Regions from separate parts of the Bradyrhizobium sp. STM 3562 genome, predicted to be linked through region 4. Evidence: predicted binding sites of a transcription regulator. Region 4 holds the regulator's gene; each other region holds the start of a gene.
What was found. The regulator LexA, encoded in region 4, represses DNA repair genes until DNA is damaged. The targets are predictions, from matches to a motif close to TGTTCNNNNTGTGTTCNG.
Positions count from the first base shown of each region.

Region 1 (3,207 bases), 3.0 Mb from region 4:
GCGCCGATCCTGAACTACATCCCGACGCAGGATCGCTCGCCCGCGGATCGCGCGGTGCAGGAGACGATGCCGACGGCCGCGCCCGTGGCGATGCCCGCCAACGATATCGCCTCGCATCCGCCCGGCTGCACCTGTGCGGCGCATCTCGCCTGGCGCAAGAAGGCGGCGGCGAGGGGATAACCCCTCGCCCCGGCGCACAGCGCCTCCTCACTTTACGGAAAAGGCCGCCGAAGTCCGCGCCTCGCAGCTTGCCTACTTCGGCAACAGACCTTTCAGCTTCTCCGCGTCCTTGACGTTGAGCTTGAAGCCGCCGGGCATCACGATGTCGCCGGGCTTCTGGCCTGGTTTGCACTCACCGAGCCACTTGCCTTCGAGCCGGGTGGTCAGATCGCGCAAATTGGCCAGGCCCTTGTCGCTGTGCGACGTGGTCACGATCGTGTAGGCGGAATTGAAGTCGCCGGTTATTTCCGAGTGCGAGGTCAGGGTGCCCCCGCCGACGCTGCAGACGGAATCGGCGACATAACCGTTCGCGGTCTTCTGCAGGTCCTGCTTGGAGCAGATTTGCTTTGCCATCGGCGAGACCGTGTTGTTCATGTCCTTGTCGGTCGTCGCGTCGGTGCAATGCTGCATCGTCAATTCGGGCAGACCGGAGCCGTTACGCACAAGCTTCATCTCCCACAGACCCGGCTTGCGCAGCGGCAAGTCCTCGCCATGCGCCGCCGGCAGCAAGACCGCCAGCGCGCCAGCACCGAGACACACAGGAACAAGCTGCCGCCTCATGATGCGGGCCCTAACTGGTTGCTCGTGGGTCGGGAAGTTTCAGTAAAGCGTACGCAGCGGCCGCTCATTGGCCCCATAGGGCACCCAGCGGCAGGAAAACGAGATGTAGCCGCCATATTGCGCGTCGACCGCGAGAAATTTGACCACCTTGCCATAGGAAGCGCAGTGATTGACGGCGAGCTGCCTTGCGTCAACCTGCTGGGCCAGAGAATAGGCGATGATGCCGCCGGTATCATTGCCTTTGAAAGGCGGCACCCAGTCGGCCCGCGCCGCGTGACCTCCCAGCATTCCGCAAATGGCAACCAGGCCCGCGGCCACAATCCTTCGCATCAGAGACTCCCTTTCGCTTGCGCGCATCTTAGGGCCGCCGATAAAGGCTGAAAAGCGACGTTGTCTCCTTGACGATTGGGTTGCTGAAAAGTGTTGCCGCGCTGCACTTGACCCGGTCGCGCCTTCGCGGCACGGTCAGCGCTCACTGATCAGCTTTGCCGGAAAAGACCATGCGCGACCTCATCACCTCGTTCAAACGGCTTGGATGCAAACGGCTTGGCAGCGCGACCGCGCTTGCGGCGGCATTGGGCCTTTTGGCGTCCGCGCAAACGGCACAGGCCGCCAACCCGCTCGAATTGAATTTCTGGCTCTCGGGCCCGCTATATGAGGGACGGGTCGCACCTTGCGAGAAGGCGCTCGGCACGATCACGTCGCAATTCCAGGAAAAAGAGAGCATGTACTGGAATTCGAGCCTGACGATCACCGGTTATGGCAACATTCACGAGGTGGCCTTCCGCCCCTGGCAGTCCGACAACATTCCGCGTCGCTTTTGCAGCGGCAAGGCCATGACCAGCGACGGCAAAGTGCGGACGGTCAATTTCTCGATCATCGAGGATGGCGGGTTTGCCGGCTTCGACCAGGGCGTCGAATGGTGCGTGACCGGGCTCGACCGCAACTGGGCCTATAACCCGCGCTGCCGCCTCGCCGGCCCGTAGGCCGCCGGCCGCCAATCAGTCGCGCGGGCGGCCATATGGGGATGGCGTCCGCGCGTTTCGCGCATATTGCGAAGGACACCGTCTTGCGATCTTGGCCTTCCGATCGTGCCTTGGTCCTGACTGCGCGCCGACCGACAATTTGTTCTTGAAATGTTCCACTCGCCTGCTAGGCTCCGCGCCGGTGTAGGGAGGTTTTTGTGATGTCTGTCTCAATCCGGATTTGTGGGATTCTCCTAGCGTGCAGCCTGGTTGCGGCCGCCAGGCCGGCCTCGGCCCAGGACGCGCGCCAGAATACCCCCGGCGAGTTCGATTATTACGTGCTGTCGTTGTCGTGGTCGCCGTCCTACTGCGAAGAGGCGGAAGAGCGGGGAAATAACGGACGGTCCCAGCAGGCCCAGTGCGGCGGGCGCCCGTTTTCCTTCGTGGTGCACGGGCTGTGGCCGCAATATGAGCACGGCTATCCCGAATATTGCCAGCGGCCGTCACCGCGGCTCGAGCGCAACATCATGCTCTCGATGCTCGACCTGATGCCCGCGCCGGGCCTGATCTACAATGAATGGGATAAGCACGGGACCTGTTCGGGTCTTTCCGAGCGCGCCTATTTCGAGACCGTCCGGAAGGCGCGTGCGGCGGTGAAGATTCCGCCTGAATTCCTGCAATTGTCCGAGCCCAAAACGGTGGCGCCAGGCGACGTCGAGGACGCCTTCATCAAGGCCAACCCCGGTCTCTCCCCCTCCGCTATCGCTGTCACCTGCAATCGGACGCGGCTGTCGGAAGTGCGCATCTGCATGAGCAAGGATCTGCAGTTCCGGAACTGCGAGGAGATCGATAGTCGCGCCTGCCGCCGTGACCAGGTGACGATGCCGCCGATGCGCGGCGGGTGATTCTCTTCGTCGTCATGCCCGGGCTTGTCCCGGGCATCCACGTCTTTATCGCCACGCCCGTAGAATGTGGATGGCCGGGACAAGCCCGGCCATGACGGATAGAACACGCTGCATACCGCGCAATAAAATCAGCAGCGTCACGCCATGAACTACCGTCACGCCTTTCACGCCGGCGGCTTTGCCGATTGTCTGAAGCACATCGTGCTGGTGCGCATCCTGCTTTACCTGCAGGAAAAGCCGGCTGCGTTTCGCGTCATCGACAGCCATGCCGGCGCCGGCCTCTACGATCTGACCTCGGACGAAGCGAGCCGGGGCGGCGAATGGCGTACCGGCATTGCCCGCCTGATGCAGGCGCAGTTCTCGCAGGCCGCCGCAGCGCTGATCAAACCCTATCTCGACACCGTGGCGGCCTTTAACCCGCAATCCGATCTCACCGCCTATCCAGGCTCCCCGCTGATTGCGCGCGCGCTGCTTCGCCCGCAGGATCGGCTGACCGCTTGCGAGGTCGAGCCGCGCGCCCGCAAGCACCTGATCGATGCGCTGCGCCGCGACGCCCA
Region 1 is NZ_CP120694.1:7,749,917-7,753,123, forward strand. Features, by position in the region: gene metH (methionine synthase) at 1-180, shown strand, start outside; gene P6U23_RS35850 (DUF3617 domain-containing protein) at 253-780, opposite strand; gene P6U23_RS35855 (hypothetical protein) at 820-1,110, opposite strand; gene P6U23_RS35860 (hypothetical protein) at 1,281-1,766, shown strand; gene P6U23_RS35865 (ribonuclease T2 family protein) at 1,967-2,650, shown strand; gene P6U23_RS35870 (23S rRNA (adenine(2030)-N(6))-methyltransferase RlmJ) at 2,795-3,207, shown strand, end outside.
Region 1: the regulator LexA is predicted to act here: its motif matches at 1,907-1,924, upstream of P6U23_RS35865 (ribonuclease T2 family protein).

Region 2 (3,207 bases), 3.4 Mb from region 4:
GCTCGGCTGCGGTGTGAGTTGGAGCTGACCGCGATCGAGCGCGCCGATGGCGCGCACCATCAGATCGGCGCCCAGCCGCGACAGCCGATCATGCAGATCGGCAGCGGTCATCTGATCGGTAATCGCCACGCGCTCGGCCATCGCGATGTCGCCGGTGTCGAGCCCCACATCCATCTTCATCACCATCACGCCGGTCTCGGCATCGCCTTCCATGATGGCGCGGTTGATCGGCGCGGCGCCGCGCCAGCGCGGCAGGAGAGACGCGTGCAGGTTGAAGCAGCCGTGCGCCGGCGTATCCAAGATCGCCTGCGGCAGGATCATGCCGTAAGCCACGACCACCGCCGCGTCGGCCTTGTGCGCACGAAACTGTTCCAGCGCCTCCGAGGTCTTCAACGTCGACGGCGTGAACACGGGAATCGAAAGCCGTCGCGCCTCCTGCTCCACCGGCGTTGCCTGCAGCTTCATGCCGCGCCCGCCCGGCTTTGGCGCGCGGGTATAGACGGCCGCGATGTCATGGCCGTGAGCGGCCAGTTCCAGCAGCGTGGGCACCGAGAAATCCGGCGTACCCATGAAGATCAGGCGCAGGGGCATTGCTCAACTGCTTCAGTTTTTCTCGTCATGGCCGGGCCTATCCCGGCCATCCACGGCTTTGCTTCCGGCTGGAAAGAAAGGCGTGGATGCCCGCGTCAAGCCCGGGCACGACAGCCGAGAGAAGTTCAACTACTCCACCACGCGCTTGGCGGCCTTTTCAAATTTCTTCTGCACCCGGTCGCGTTTGAGCTTCGAGAGATAGTCGATGAACAGCACGCCGTTGAGATGATCGATTTCGTGCTGGATGCAGGTGGCGAACAGCCCCTCGGCATCCTCCTCATGCATCTTGCCGTCGAGATCGGTGAAGCGCACGCGCACGCGCGCCGGCCGCTCGACCTCCTCGTAATATTCGGGGATCGAGAGGCAGCCTTCTTCGTAAACGGACTTTTCTTCCGAAGAGGTCAGGATTTCCGGATTGATGAAGACGCGCGGTTCGTGCCTTGTCTCACCCTCCTCGCTCTTCTTGGCGAGGTCCATGGTGATCAGGCGCAACGGTTCCGCGACCTGGATCGCTGCCAAGCCGATCCCCGGCGCGGCATACATGGTCTCGAACATGTCGTCGGCAAGCTTCCGGATCTCCGGGGTCACTTTTTCGACAGGTTTGGACACGAGCCGGAGCCGCTTGTCCGGCAGGATAATGATTTCTCTTAGGGCCATGCGCGCGATTTAGGCCCTCGGCCTGTGCCGGTCAATGTGCCGCGGAACCGGTCGACCTCCTGCCACCTGCGAAATTTAGCGCGGCATTAACCATAAAACTTTACCTCCTATTTACCATAAATGTTCTCTCTTCGTTCGCTTCGACTCGCGAATCGGCTAGAGAGGAGGGCATGAACCAGATCCTTTTCGTGATCGGCGACTGGCCGATCCATGCGAACGAAGCGCTGACCGGTTTCGGCGTGCTCACGCTGGTCCTGTTGGCCGCGCTCGTCATCGTGGTGGCGCGCTCGGGCAAACGCGGCGCGGAGCTGGCGGCTGTCCAGGCCATGCGCTCCGATGAGCTCGAGCAGCGCTTGAGCGAGATGCTGCGTGTGCAGAGCGAGGCCAATGGTCGCGTTGACGCGATGGCGCAGGCGCTCGCGGGGCGCCAGGCCGAGATGGCGCGCGCGGTCAACGAGCGGCTGGATTCGGTCACCCATCGCGTCGGCCAATCGATGGAACAGACCACGCGCAACACCCTGGATTCCTTGCGCGTGCTGCACGAGCGGCTCGGCATCATCGACGATGCGCAGAAGAATCTCTCCCACCTCACGACCCAGGTCACGACCTTACGCGACGTGCTCGCCAACAAGCAGTCGCGCGGCGCCTTCGGCCAGGCGCGGATGGAAGCGATCGTGCAGGACGGGCTGCCCAAGGGCTCCTACGAGTTCCAGTACACGCTCTCGAGCGGCAAGCGCCCGGATTGCGTGGTGTTCCTGCCCGACCAGCGGCCGCTCTGCATCGACGCGAAGTTTCCGTTGGAGGCGGTGACCGCCCTGCATGACGCCCGCAGCGACGAGGAGCGCAAGCTTGCCGCGCAGCGGCTGCGCAGTGACGTGCTCAAGCATGTCGGCGATATCGCGGAAAAATACCTCATTCCCGGCGAGACCCAGGATAACGCGCTGATGTTCGTGCCGTCGGAGTCGGTCTATGCCGAAATCCATGACGGCTTTGACGACGTGATCCAGAAGGCCTATCGCGCCCGCGTCGTGCTGGTGTCGCCCTCGCTGCTCATGCTGGCGATCCAGGTGATGCAACAGATCATGAAGGATGCGCGCATCCGCGACGCGGCTGACCAGATCCGCACCGAGGTGATCAATTTGGGCGACGATCTCACCCGCTTGCGCGAGCGCGTGCTCAAGCTGCAGAAGCATTTTAGCGACGTCAACGAGGACATCAGGCAGATTCTGATCTCCGCCGACAAGATCGAAAAGCGCGCCGGGCGGATCGAGGAACTCGATTTCAGCAAGACCGATGCGCCGGTGGAGGCGCCGCGGCTGGTGAAGCCGGCCGCACCCGATCTGTTCCCAGTCCCGCGCAAGCTGCAGGCGGGGGAATAGTTCATCTTGACCGGACGCGTAGGATGGGTTGAGCGTAGCGAAACCCATCACTTCCGGGGATCGGATGAGAAATGGTGGGTTTCGCGTAGCCTGTCATCGGGCGCGCGTTCGCGCGACCCCGTTGGCTCAACCCACCCTACGATTCTGCATGACCCGACCCGAAGTCGCCTCCAAGACCGGCGTGCCCGCTGAGCCGCCCAAACCCACCTGGCGCGAGAGCCTTGCGGTTTACCTGCAGCCGCGGGTGCTGATCGTGCTATTCCTCGGCTTTTCCTCAGGGCTGCCGCTGGCGCTGTCGGGATCCACGCTCCTGGTCTGGATGCGCGAGGCCGGCGTCGATCTCGGCACCATCGGCCTGTTCGCGCTGGTCGGCACGCCCTACACGCTGAAATTTCTATGGGCGCCGCTGATCGATGCGCTGCATGTGCCGTTCTTCACCCACGCTTTCGGCCGCCGCCGCGGCTGGCTGGTGTTCTCGCAAGTCCTGTTGATCGCAACCATCCTGTTGCTGGCGACAGCGGATCCGGCGCGTTCGGCGCTCTTCGTCGCGCTGGCGGCGCTGCTGGTTGCGGCCGCCTCG
Region 2 is NZ_CP120694.1:8,122,852-8,126,058, forward strand. Features, by position in the region: gene fmt (methionyl-tRNA formyltransferase) at 1-591, opposite strand, end outside; gene def (peptide deformylase) at 721-1,248, opposite strand; gene P6U23_RS37550 (DNA recombination protein RmuC) at 1,419-2,627, shown strand; gene P6U23_RS37555 (AmpG family muropeptide MFS transporter) at 2,776-3,207, shown strand, end outside.
Region 2: the regulator LexA is predicted to act here: its motif matches at 1,370-1,387, upstream of P6U23_RS37550 (DNA recombination protein RmuC).

Region 3 (3,207 bases), 3.4 Mb from region 4:
TCAGTGAGCGGCAGGCCTTTGCCATAGAGCCGCACCAGCTTGCCGCGGCCGGTCGCGTCGGGCAGCGGCACCTCGATCGCCTGGTCGATGCGGCCAGGCCGTCCCGCGAGCGCGCCCTCGAGTTCTTCCGGCCGGTTGGTGGTGAGCAAGAACAGGATGTCGGCGTCCTTCTTCAGGCCATCCATCTCGTTGAGCAGCTTGTTGAGCAGCGATTCCTCGCACGGCCCTCCCATCTCGTCGCGGTCGCGCGCGATCAGATCGACGTCCTCGATCACCACCAGCGCCGGCTGCAACAGCCGCGCGAGATTCATGTAGACACCGAGCAAACCGACCTGCTCGGCCGTGATGATGAGGGTGGTATGATCAGGCAGGTTGGTTGCGAGATAGCGGATGGTGTGGGTCTTGCCGGTGCCGGGCGGGCCATAAAGCAAAATGCCCTTGCGCGTCGATTGGCCGAGCCGGCGCAGCGCATCGCGCGTTCCGACAAAGCTCAATACGTTGCGATCGAGCAGTTTGAGCGCCTTTTCCGGCAGGATCACGTCGGCGCGGTCGACCGGCGGCAAACGATGCACCGTGACGCCGCGCGAGCGGCCGCTGTAATCAGGGTCGCCGTCGAGTGAGAGGATCTTGCCGCGGTACGAGCGGGCGGAGTGTACCGCCCTCTCCAGTTCGACAAAGCAGCGTTGCGCGAAGGCTTCGCCGGCCGCGCCGCCAGGCACCGCAATCTCGATGCGCATCATCGCCTCATGGCGGTACTCGCGATCGTAAGAAAGCACGACGGCGTAACGAAATTCGTTCGCCTCGCACAGCCAAAGCCCATTGTGCAGGCATTTGACCGGCGCGGCTTCGCCGACGTCGATCTCGTGATATTGCGGCGGCGCCAGCGGGATCGCGTTGCGTCCGACACGCTTGAGCCGCGCGAACGACAGCGTCTCGTAACGATATTCCTCATGCGCGCCGAAGAAGCGGATCGGCGAGGCAAACAGCTTGTTGATCGCGACCTGGACGTCCGCGCGCATGTGGCCGGGAAACTGTCGCACCATGGTCACGAGCTTGTTCGGCGGGATGTCGGCGAAATGCCAATTCAGCGCGTCGACGGCCCAAGCGAACTGTATGTCGGAAGGATCTGCCGCGACCGTTTCGCCAGCGGCCTCGCTGGTGATCAGCAGCGGAAGTCCTTCGGCCCGGATGCGCGTCTGCGCGGCATCAAGCAAAGCCCTTGCAACCGACGCGGGAAAGGGACCGCAGGCGACCTTGCCTTGCCGGTTGATCAGCGTGGTGAGCGCATAGGCATCCCGTTCGTGCCTGCCGAACACCTCCCGGAAGAGCTCCACCACGAAATCGAACGGCGTCTTGTCGTCATTGTGAAAAACAAGCTGAACAGGCTCGGCCTCAGTGCAAACTTGATCCATTGGAAACCTCTGGTACAACCACAGCACGAACGGAACAAATGAAGAACATAGATGTTGACGCTCGTCAAGCGCCTTGCGCATGAAAGTTCTGCGACGGTCCGCTCGTTGGATTCGATGGGGAGAAAGCTGAGAACTCCTGCGCCGCCAACTGGACGGTTGGCGAGCGGTGCCGGCTCGACCACATCCGGCTCCCGCGCGCGCTGGAGCGTCTGGGGACGTCATTCCGGGGCGCTCGCGAAGCGCGAGCGAACCCGGAATCCAGAGGTTGTGGCGCGGGATTTTCGGGTTCGATGCTGTCACATCGCCCCGGAATGACGGCCACATCAAGATTCTTCAGATGGCGGATGCCCGATCGCACGATGAGCGATTGCAAGCTTGAAAGGGAGAACAAACATGTCCTTCCGTCTCTCCGGATTGCCAATTGAGAGTTTCCGGCCGCTTTTCGAATCTGAGCAATGAAGAGTTGTTGTTGAAAGGTATCGAACGGCGAAGAACCAAAGCCGGTGACGACTATCCTTGCCGCATAACGCTCGATGTGGCCAAACCGGGCGAAAGCGTCCTGCTCCTTTCGTACCCGGTTCAAGCCGGACCCTCTCCTTACCGCAGCATCAGCCCGATATTCGTGCGGGAGTCCGCCGAGAGCCAGTACGTAGGATACGACGAAATCCCGGCGCAGATGTCGCCTCGATTGATGTCGGTCCGCGCCCTCGATCATCGACACCACATAGTTGCGGCCGACGTCGTCCAAGGCTCGCAACTGGGCAGCTTGGCGAGCGGTTTCTTGCCAAGCGCGACGTATCCTATCTGCACGTCCATCACGCACGTTGGGGATGTTACGTCGGGCGGATCGATCGGGCATAGGTCGTAGATGTGGTAGCGGGCTCGCGCGCGGCTGATCCGTCCTACAGTCCTCGCCATTGTCGCCTGATTTGCCCGACGGGTGCGCGCCCCAAAATCCTGTCAAGCCGCGCACATAAAAATATTTCGGTTTTTCAGAATCCCGAATCGGTCGTATCGTAGGTTTATCCCGCCTCGATGCAGAGGGGCGGATCGCGATCGTCACGACACGCGAGGCGGGATGCGGTGGCCGCGGTGATGCCGGCAGACGAACGGCTGTCGTCGCGGACGGCGAAGTCGGGTGGTCCTGGCGCGCCCATGCAGGCGCTAAGCCGGCCGCGATGCTTATCCATCGCGCCGATGACGGTGGCAATCAAGCTGGTTCACCGGGGAGAGCCCGAAGTAAGCCGTAAACCACTCGCGCAGGGAAGGCCGGTGTGTATCCGCCTGTACCTGTGGTCACGCGCCCTTTCGCGCAATCTTCTGGCGCGGGGGCCCCGGGTGCAGCGGCCACCCGGCTTTCCCTGCGCCCTCTGTATTGAGGGCGAGAACGTCAGCAACACTCGGGCGCTATCGAGTCGCGAGAAGGCTGAGTCATGTCCCTCTCGTTGTTGCGAGGAGCGAAGCGACGAAGCAATCTAGACGGTATCGGCGGCGGCAGTCTGGATTGCTCCGCTGCGCTCGCAATGACAGTGGTGCGGTTTACAATCGAAAGCCAGTCGAGGCAGGCATGAGCGAAGTTGATATCTCCTCGCTGCCCAATCCGGAACAGAACCATTCAAAGCCGCCCCGACGAAGCTGTCCTGCACCATGCGCGCCGTAGCTCTGCTGTCAGAGAAAGTGAAATGATCCGCACCGCCGTGCTAGAGATGTGTGGCCGGTCTATAGGAAAGCAAACTCCCATGAACGACAGCCGCGACGTCTGGCAACTGGTCGATGCGAAGCAGGAGCCTTTGAT
Region 3 is NZ_CP120694.1:8,069,595-8,072,801, reverse strand. Features, by position in the region: gene P6U23_RS37305 (ATP-dependent Clp protease adaptor ClpS) at 1-1,412, opposite strand, end outside; gene P6U23_RS37300 (DUF1203 domain-containing protein) at 1,948-2,280, shown strand; gene P6U23_RS37295 (M20 family metallopeptidase) at 3,152-3,207, shown strand, end outside.
Region 3: the regulator LexA is predicted to act here: its motif matches at 1,443-1,460, upstream of P6U23_RS37305 (ATP-dependent Clp protease adaptor ClpS).

Region 4 (3,207 bases):
TGTCGTGGCGCTGCGTACGCAGCCGCCGCAAGCGATGTCGGCGATGGACGGCTATGCCGTGCGCGCGGCCGATGCCGCCGAGGTCAACGCAAAGCTCAAGGTGATCGGCGAGGTCGCCGCGGGCCGGCCGTTCGACCGCGCTCTCGGCAAAGGCGAAGCCGCGCGCATTTTCACCGGCGGCGTCATCCCCGAAGGCGCCGATGCCGTGGTGATCCAGGAAGACACGGTTGCCGACGGCGGCGCCATCACAATCAAGGAAGCCGCGATCCTCGGCCGGCATATCCGCCCCGCCGGCGTCGACTTTCGGCAAGGCGACGTCCTGCTCGAGGCGGGAAGCCGTCTGACCGACCGCGATCTCTCGCTCGCCGCCAGCATGAATTATCCGGAACTGCCGGTGCGCGGCCGCCCCAAGGTCGCCCTGCTCGCCACCGGCGACGAATTGGTGATGCCGGGCACCGAGCCGGGTCCGGGCCAGATCGTCTATTCCAATGGCTACGCCCTGCGCGCGCTGATGCGCAGCGAGGGCGCCGAGGTCGTCGATCTCGGCGTCGCCGCTGACACCATGGAGGCGACCGTCGCCGGTATCCGCCGCGCCCGCGATCTGGGCGCCGACATCCTGGTCACCACCGGCGGCGCGTCGGTCGGCGACCACGATCTCGTCAAGAAGGCGCTGGAAGCCGAGCGGGTCAGCATCGCGTTCTGGCAGATCGCCATGCGGCCCGGCAAACCGATGATGCACGGCCGGCTCGGTGCCATGCGCGTCGTCGGCGTCCCCGGCAATCCCGTCTCGTCTTATGTCTGCACCCTGCTGTTCGTGGTGCCGCTAATCCGCGCGCTTTCCGGCCGCAAGACCATCCATCACGCCCGCGAGGCCGCCCTGCTCGGCCGCGACATCGGGCCCAATGACGTGCGCGAGGATTACTTGCGCGCAACGCTCGATGACCGCGCCGAGGGCGCCCCGATCGCAACACCGGTCACCCGGCAGGACTCCTCGCTGCTCAACTATCTCTCGCGCGCCCGGGTACTGGTGATCCGCCCGCCCTTTGCGCCGGCGGCGAAGGCCGGCTCGCCTTGCGAGATCCTGCGGCTGCCGGAATAGCTGCGCTCGATGACTTGCACCATCGTTCCGGGACGATGCGAAGTGTCGAAATCCGCAAATGACGGCGCATGTGGCCGGCATGATTCGGGCGAGATCGGCGGCATCCGCTCGCGCATCGTGCCGTTCGCGCATCTTGCGAGCACGCACGCGAGCGGACTAAGGTTCCGCGCGCGCTTTTCACGCAAACTAATCGCGTTCACCGGAAATTAAGTGGTTGCGGAACACTTATCGAACATATAGTGTCCGTTCATGATTTGTTTCGACGATCTAGGGGGAGCCGACGGCTCCGACATCCCGGAATCGAACGACATCAACCTGGGGATTGGTCGCGATGCTTACGCGCAAACAGTATGAACTTCTGCGTTTCATCAACGAGCGGCTGAAAGAGGCTGGCGTTCCGCCCTCCTTCGACGAGATGAAGGATGCGCTCGATTTGCGCTCGAAGTCGGGAATCCATCGCCTCATCACCGCACTTGAGGAGCGCGGCTTCATTCGTCGCCTGCCGAACCGCGCCCGCGCCATCGAGGTGATCAAGCTGCCCGAACTGTCGCCGGCGACCTCCGGCCGCCGCGGCTTCACGCCCAGCGTCATCGAAGGCAATCTCGGCAAGGGACGCGGCGCGGCCGCCGATGATGGCGAGCGTCCGGTGGCCGTTCCGGTGATGGGCCGCATCGCGGCCGGCACGCCGATCGAGGCGCTGCAGACCCGCAGCCATACGATCAGCGTGCCGCCGGATATGCTCGGCTCCGGCGAGCATTATGCGCTGGAGGTGCGCGGCGACTCCATGGTGGATGCCGGCATTCTCGACGGCGACATGGCGCTGATCCAGCGAAATGAGACCGCCGATACTGGCGACATCGTGGTCGCGCTGATCGACGACGAGGAAGCGACGCTGAAGCGTTTCCGCCGTCGCGGCGCCTCGATCGCGCTGGAACCCGCGAACACCGCCTACGAGGTGCGCATCCTGCCGCCGAACCGCGTCAAGATTCAGGGCAAGCTGGTCGGGCTCTACCGAAAGTACTAAACTGTCTGCGCGCGCCTGACGCACGTGAGGCGCGCGACTGCGATTGCGTTGGCACTGCCGGATGCCGATTCCGGCAGAGTTGGAGTTTGTGCCCCGCCAGCAATGGATGCGATGCACACGTCGAGCGCTGACGCTCAAAGGAAATGCACACAGTCAAACGGATGTGATCGCACTTCGCCATTGCGGGCCGCATAATCGCCCACAAGCCCTCTGAGACTGGAGGGCTCGTCCACTCTGATAGAGGCCTGCGCCTCGAAAGAGCGCGGGTTGACTATCTCAAGCGAGGAGCAATCCGATGTGTGACTATAGCCTGCATGCCGTGGCGTCACGTCCCGCTCAGGTTGGCGAAACGCTGATCACCACGACATTCCGCGGCACCTCGACCCGCGGTTTTGCATCAGAGAGCGATCCGACGGTCGCGGTCTGCATGCTGCCGGGCACCGAGCTCGCCTTCGCCGACAACGTTCGCTATGACAATCGATGGATCTGGACGCGGACCGTCAACTTCCGTGTCGGAAAATTCAACACCATCGATACGCACATTCCCGATCGTCATCATGATGCGATCGAATTTCCGGATGGCAGCCACGTGCTGGTGACCCTGCTCTGCGAGGGCCAGCGGGTAACAGTGCTGCAGTTGCCGGTGACGCACCCTGTCGGCACGCCCGCGCACACCGCGGAGACGACGCCCGCGACGCGGCGGTTGCCGGTCGACTGAGACAGTTAGCGCAATCGATGGTTCCGCCGGTTTTTGCCGGCGGTGCCGCGCGCGTATCGAACGTGATTTTTGAGTGGTTTGTAAACGCGTCCTTGGAGCTGACCTGTGGTCAACAAGATCACGTGGCAGAAGGCCGGGCGGGTGGCGCAGCCTGGCCGCTATATGTTTACGTTTGGCTGGCTCACGGTGACGGCCGAAGATATCGGCATCTGGCAGCAATTTCCCAACGCGGCGTTTACGCTGGTCAGGCTGCCGGGCAGCGGCGACGGCATCGCCGAAGAATTTCACCTGGGCGCCTTCGATATCGCTCAAGATGATATGCGCCGAGAGCCGGCTGCGGCCGGCTCTCAGAGCGGAGAGATCGCT
Region 4 is NZ_CP120694.1:4,712,368-4,715,574, forward strand. Features, by position in the region: gene glp (gephyrin-like molybdotransferase Glp) at 1-1,099, shown strand, start outside; gene lexA (transcriptional repressor LexA) at 1,431-2,123, shown strand; gene P6U23_RS21905 (hypothetical protein) at 2,419-2,841, shown strand; gene P6U23_RS21910 (hypothetical protein) at 3,004-3,207, shown strand, end outside.